Salipiger sp. CCB-MM3: one gene and its partner. The protein of the gene in region 1 interacts with the protein of each later gene in a pairwise test. Links are inferred from orthologs where the notes say so. Each region holds a gene or a part of one and is shown in the gene's direction. Other genes may lie near its edges. The genes, in order: AYJ57_RS01315 and ndk.

Evidence for each region.
Region 2: the proteins of AYJ57_RS01315 (region 1) and ndk interact in binary tests that used the Escherichia coli proteins (3 or more experiments, as listed by UniProt). The link is inferred for Salipiger sp. CCB-MM3 from one-to-one orthologs.

What each region holds. Positions count from the first base shown.
Region 1 is NZ_CP014595.1:272,662-275,973, forward strand. What follows is about bases 1-2,999. They hold AYJ57_RS01315 (uracil-DNA glycosylase), read left to right. Parts: upstream 1-1,177; coding sequence 1,178-1,822; downstream 1,823-2,999. Other genes in these bases: AYJ57_RS01305 (anthranilate synthase component II), read left to right, coding at 1-162; trpD (anthranilate phosphoribosyltransferase), read left to right, coding at 159-1,181; trpC (indole-3-glycerol phosphate synthase TrpC), read left to right, coding at 1,867-2,670; moaC (cyclic pyranopterin monophosphate synthase MoaC), read left to right, coding at 2,667-2,999. Also shown: more of moaC, read left to right, coding at 3,000-3,143; AYJ57_RS01330 (molybdopterin molybdotransferase MoeA), read left to right, coding at 3,140-3,312. UniProt on the Escherichia coli protein: Excises uracil residues from the DNA which can arise as a result of misincorporation of dUMP residues by DNA polymerase or due to deamination of cytosine.
Region 2 is NZ_CP014595.1:2,823,945-2,826,952, forward strand. The notes cover bases 247-2,941. They hold ndk (nucleoside-diphosphate kinase), read left to right. Parts: upstream 247-1,230; coding sequence 1,231-1,653; downstream 1,654-2,941. Other genes in these bases: AYJ57_RS13520 (ABC-F family ATP-binding cassette domain-containing protein), read right to left, coding at 247-906; AYJ57_RS13530 (DUF4112 domain-containing protein), read right to left, coding at 1,756-2,157; AYJ57_RS13535 (YqaE/Pmp3 family membrane protein), read right to left, coding at 2,176-2,355; AYJ57_RS13540 (TfoX/Sxy family protein), read right to left, coding at 2,476-2,823; AYJ57_RS13545 (pyridoxal phosphate-dependent aminotransferase), read right to left, coding at 2,842-2,941. Outside these bases: more of AYJ57_RS13520, read right to left, coding at 1-246; more of AYJ57_RS13545, read right to left, coding at 2,942-3,008. UniProt on the Escherichia coli protein: Major role in the synthesis of nucleoside triphosphates other than ATP. The ATP gamma phosphate is transferred to the NDP beta phosphate via a ping-pong mechanism, using a phosphorylated active-site intermediate.

The sequences.
Region 1 (3,312 bases):
GAGCTGGTGGTCAACGCTTGGCTCGAGGATGGCACGATCATGGGGCTGCGGCACCGCGAACTGCCGATCCACGGCGTGCAGTTCCACCCCGAGAGCATTGCCTCGCAGCACGGCCATGCCCTCATCGAGAATTTCCTGAAGACCATGAAAGTCCCTGCATGAGCGATCGACTGAAGCCGCTGATCGGCGCCGCCTGTACCCGCCCGCTGAGCCGGGAGGAGGCCGAGGCGGCCTTCGAGATCCTCTTTGAGGGCGAGGCCACTCCGGCCCAGATCGGCGGCCTGCTGATGAGCCTGCGCACCCGCGGCGAGACGGTGGAGGAATTTGCCGCCGCCGCCGCCGTGATGCGCGCCAAATGCAACAAGGTGGTCGGCCCCGCGGGCGCGATCGACATCGTCGGCACCGGCGGCGACGGCAAGGGCACGCTGAACATCTCGACCGCCACCGCCTTCGTGGTCGCGGGCGCGGGCGTCACCGTGGCCAAGCACGGCAACCGCAACCTCTCGTCGAAGTCGGGCTCGGCGGACGCGCTGGGGCAGATGGGCATCAACGTGATGCTGCCCGCCTCGGCCATCGCGCCCATTCTGAACGACGTCGGCATCTGCTTTATGATGGCGACCATGCACCACCCGGCGATGAAGCACGTGGGCCCGCCGCGCATGGAGCTGGGCACGCGCACGATCTTCAACATCCTCGGGCCGATGACCAACCCGGCGGGCGTGAAGCGGCAACTGACCGGGGCGTTCTCGCGCGATCTCATCCGCCCGATGGCCGAAACGCTGGGCCAGCTCGGCTCGGAGCGCGCATGGCTGGTGCACGGCTCGGATGGCACTGATGAGCTGGCGATCTCTGGCGTGAGCTGGATCGCCGCGCTGGAAGAAGACGGGCAAATCCGTGAGGCGGAAATTCACCCTGAGGACGCCGGCCTGCCGGTGCATCCTTTCGAAGACATCGTCGGCGGCGAACCTGCGGAGAATGCCAAGGCGCTGCACGCGCTTCTGGATGGCGCGCAGACCGCCTATCGCGATGCGGTTCTGCTGAACTCGGCTGCCGCGCTGGTGGTTGCGGGCAAGGCGAGCGATCTCAAGGAAGGTGCCGCCATGGCCCGCCAGAGCATCGACAGCGGCGCGGCCAAGGCCAAGGTCCAGGCGCTTGCCGAGGCGACGCAAGCCGCCGCATGAGCCTGCCTGCCGCCTGGGCGCATCTGCCCTTCTTCACCGAAGAGTTTCCCCGCATCGCCGAGGCGCTTGCGGCGGAACCCCGGCAGGTGCTGCCCCCCGAGGCGCAGCGCTTCGCCGCGCTGGAGGCTTGCGCGCCCGATGATGTGCGGGTGGTGATCCTCGGGCAGGATCCCTACCCCACGCCCGGCCATGCGCATGGGCTGTCTTTTTCGGTCGAACCCGAAATACGGCCCCTGCCGCGCTCGCTGACCAATATCTACAAGGAACTGCAGGAAGAGTTCGGCGCCGTGCCGCCCAATGGCGATCTGCGGTTCTGGGCCCGGCAAGGCGTCCTGCTGCTCAACACCGCGCTCTCGGTCCCCGCGGGCAATGCTGGCGCCCATGCCAAGCTTGGCTGGTCCGGGCTGACCGCGCAGGTGCTGGACGCGCTGTCGGACAAGCCGCGGGCTTTCATCCTCTGGGGCGGTCACGCTCAGAAGTTCGCCAAGCACATCCATGGCGACGATCATCTCATCCTCGCCTCGGCCCATCCTTCGCCGCTCTCGGCGCGGCGCGGCTTTTTCGGCTCGCGCCCCTTTTCCCGCGTCAACGACTGGCTTAAAGCCAGAGGGGACACGCCGATCAACTGGACAACGCCCTGAGCGGCAGCCTGACCGGCCCAGACAGACGATTACCGGAGCCCGCCATGACCCAGACGATCCTCGACAAGATCAAGGCCTATAAGCTCGAAGAGGTCGCCGCCGACAAGGCTGCGAAATCCATGGCAGAGGTCGAGGCCGAGGCCCGCGCCGCAGGCCCGGTCCGCCCCTTCGCGCAGGCACTGTTCGACGCCGCCAAAACCGGATACGGGCTGATCTCTGAGGTTAAGAAAGCGTCTCCCTCCAAAGGCTTGATCCGCGAAGACTTTCACCCCGCGACGCTGGCGCAGGCCTATGAGCGCGGCGGCGCGACCTGCCTGTCGGTGCTGACCGATACGCCCTCTTTCCAAGGCGCCAAGAGCTTCCTGACCGAGGCGCGTTCGGCCACCAACATGCCCGCGCTGCGCAAGGATTTCATGTATGACCCCTATCAGGTCGCCGAGGCCCGCGCGCTTGGCGCCGATTGCATCCTGATCATCATGGCTTCTGTCTCGGACGCGCTGGCTGCCGAGCTTGAAGACGCCGCATTCCACTGGGGCATGGACGCGCTGATCGAAGTGCATGACGCCGAGGAACTGGAGCGCGCGCTCAAGCTGAAATCTCCGCTGATCGGGGTCAACAACCGCAACCTCAAGACGTTCGAAACCTCTTTGGACACCACCCGTGAGTTGTCGAAGAACGCGCCCGAGGGGCGCTTCCTGATTTCGGAATCCGGCCTCAACACCCCCGCCGATCTGGCGGACATGGCGCAATATGGCGCGCGCGCCTTCCTCATCGGCGAGAGCCTGATGCGGCAGGAGAACGTCGAACAAGCGACCCGCACGCTGCTCGCCGACCCGGTGCCCGCATGAGCGGCCTCACCCATTTCGACGCCAAGGGCGATGCCCATATGGTCGATGTTTCGGATAAACCCGTAACGTCTCGTATCGCCACCGCCGCCGCGTGGATCCGCATGGAGCGCGCCACCTTCGATCTGATCGCAGAGGGTCAGGCGAAGAAAGGCGACGTCATCGGCGTGGCCCGTCTGGCGGGCATCATGGGCGCCAAGAAGACGCCCGAGTTGATCCCGCTGTGCCATCCGCTGCCGGTGACCAAAGTGACCGTCGAGATCACCCAAGACCCGGAACTTCCCGGCCTGCAGATCGAGGCCACGGTGAAGACCACTGGCCAGACCGGCGTCGAGATGGAGGCGCTCACCGCTGCCTCGGCCGCGGCGCTCACCGTCTATGATATGGTCAAGGCCGTGGATCGCGGTATGGAGATCGGCGGCCTGCGCGTCCTTCTCAAAGATGGCGGAAAATCCGGACGTTACGAGGCGAAATGATCTCCGTCGCCGAAGCTCTCGACCGCCTGTTTTCGCTCGCCAGCCCGCTGGATATCGAGGAGGTGCCGCTGCGGAGCGCCGGAGGCCGCGTTCTCGCCCGCCCGGTTGAAGCGCAGCGTGACCAGCCTCCCTTTGCAGCCTCGGCCATGGACGGCTATGGCGTCGCCGA
Region 2 (3,008 bases), 2.6 Mb from region 1 along the record:
GGGCTGCGGAAAGGTGAAGACGCGCTTTGCCACATCCTCGGGGGCGGTGATCCGCTCCATCTTCTCCAGCATCTTCACCCGCGCCTGCGCCTGCCGGGCCTTCGAGGCCTTGGCGCGGAAACGGTCGACGAATTTCTGCAGGTGGGCGCGGCGGTCGTCCTGCTTCTTGGCCATGGCGGCCTGCACCGCACGGCGCTCGGCGCGGGTGCGGGCGAACGTGTCGTAATTGCCCTGATAGAGCACCAGCTTGCGGTCTTCGAGATGCAGGATCGCACCGACGGCCCGGTTCAGCAGGCCGCGGTCGTGGCTGATCACGATGACCGTATGCGGGTAGCTCTGCAAATAGCTCTCGAGCCAGAGCGCGCCTTCGAGGTCGAGGTAGTTGGTCGGCTCGTCGAGCAGCAGCAGGTCGGGCTCGGCAAAGAGCACGCCCGCAAGTGCCACGCGCATCCGCCAGCCGCCCGAGAAATCCGAGCAGGGGCGCTGTTGCGCCGCCTCGTCAAAGCCAAGGCCCTTGAGGATGGTGGCGGCGCGCGCCTCGGCAGACCACGCGTCGATATCCGCCAGCCGCGTCTGCACCTCGGCGATACGATGCGCGTCGGTGGCGGTCTCGGCCTCGGCCATCAGCGCGGCGCGTTCAAGATCGCAGGCTAGAACCGTCTCGATCAGCGAGACATCCGAGGCCGGCGCCTCCTGCGCAACGCCGCCGATCTTGGCGCGGGCGGGCAGCTCAAGCTCGCCGCCGTCGAGCGTCAGCTCGCCGCGGATCAGGCGGAAGAGCGTGGTCTTGCCAGCGCCATTGGGGCCGACGAGGCCGACCTTGTGGCCGGCGGGAATCACGGCAGAGGCTTCCTCGAGCAGAGGGCGGCCTTCGACGGAATAGGAGATGTCTCGAATACTCAGCATGAGGCTGCCCATAGCAGAGGCCGCGGGCGGGCAACATCCCCCTTTGCACGCATAGCGCCTTTGCCGGGGCGCGCCTCCCGGCGGTCACGTCGCGCGGTGCGTATTTTCAAAGAGAAGAAGACCAAGGGGCGTCCGCTTCTTCTCTTTACAAATACGCCGGGGTGAATTGGCCGCAGGCCAAGAGGGGCAGCGCCCCTTTTTTGCCTATCAATGAGGCATCGGCGGGCAGCAGGGTCTTCCCAATCCATCAACCCCATGGTAACGCCCTGCGCAGAGAATACTGGCCGGGCCGTCGCCCGGCCTTGCGATATTGGAGAGACCAAAATGGCCGTCGAACGCACCCTGTCGATCATCAAGCCCGACGCAACCCGCCGCAACCTGACCGGCAAGATCAACGCCAAGTTCGAAGAAGCTGGCCTGCGCATCGTCGCGCAGAAGCGCATCCAGCTGACCCCGGCACAGGCCGGCGAGTTCTACAAGGTCCACGCCGAGCGTCCGTTCTACGGCGAGCTGTGCGAATTCATGGCCTCCGAGCCGGTCGTCGTGCAGGTGCTGGAAGGTGAAGGCGCAATCGCCAAGAACCGTGAAGTGATGGGCGCCACCAACCCGGCAGACGCCGCAGAGGGCACCATCCGCGCAGAGTTCGCCGAGTCGGTCGGCGAGAACTCGGTGCACGGTTCGGACGCGCCGGAAACCGCCGCCGAAGAGATCGCCTACTTCTTCTCGGGCCTCGAGCTCGTCGGCTGAGCGATTTCGCTCACCCCGGTCGTGAGACCGAAACATACGAAAGGGCGCCCCTCGGGGCGCCCTTTTGCGTTTGGCAGGTTCATCTGGCGCGGCAATGCAGCGTCAGGCAACTGCAGGGCGAACAGGCCTTGCGGGGCCGCTGCCCGCTGCCGCCACGCGGCTCTGCGCCCAGTCGCGCAGCAGCATGGCGTTGCGGGTATTGGCGCGGTAGCCGATGTCGAGAATATCGCCCACCAGCGGCAGCAAACCGACGATCCAGTCGACCGCGATATTGCCGCCCATCTGCGCCAGCAGCGGCGCGGGCGCGCCCATCTCGCGGGCCTCTTTCACGATCCAGACCGCCGGCGCGAGGGCGAGCGTGTCACCCACGCCGGGCACGAGGCCCAGCACCGCGTCCCAGCCGAACCGGATCGGCGTGAAGGGGATGCGGTAGGCCCGGTCCATGCGCCGTGCCCAGCGATCGATGCGGTCGAGCCGCGCGAGATCAGACTGTGAAATGCTCATGGCTGGGGCCCTCCGCGCTTACACGCTCTGCTGCTTGGGGCCGGTGCGCGCGATGATCCAGATGGCGTGCACGATGCCCGGGATATAGCCGAGGATGGTCAGCAGGATGTTGATCCAGAAATGCTTGCCCAGACCCACCTGCAGAAAGACGCCGAGGGGGGGAAGAATGATCGAGAGGATGATGCGGATCAGGTCCATGTCAGTCTCCGTTGCGGTTGTGTTCGTCGTTGCAGGGCCAACACGCAAACTCGGGGGCTGGTTCCTTGAGGGTCGATGGAATGCGCCTCAAGGTATTGAAATATATTTAAATAATGTGATTTAGCGGGTTTTCTTGCCGGGGTCTACGACGCCGATCTCGTCAAGGATCGCCTCGATCCCGGAGAGCGGGGCTTGGGCTGTGTGCTCTGCGACCAGCGCGTCGAACCGCAGGCGCAGGGCCTCTTTCTCCTTGCCGCGGCAATCGTTCCACGGACGCCCCTGCAGCGCCATATGCAGCACGTAATAGCCGATGAAATGCGGCTTGGTGCCTTGGGCGAGAAGCCGCCCGTAAGCGGCATCCGCGCCGATCTCGCGCAGGGTTTCGGCGTCGGGAATGCCCGCGTTTATGCAGGCGCCCTCCATCGCGGGCCCAAGGTTGCGGATGCTCGAGATCGGTGTGCCGGACATGCGCTAGGCTGCCATTGCTCAGGCGGCCTTGGCGAGACCGGCGGCGAAACCGGCCAGCGTCGAGAGCGCCTCGGAAAACTGCGCGTCGGGCAGGGTGAGCGCGACGCGGATGAAGCCCGCTGCCGAGGGGCCGAAGCTCTCGCCCGGCATGACCGCAATGCGGTGCGCGTCGAGCAGAGCGTCGG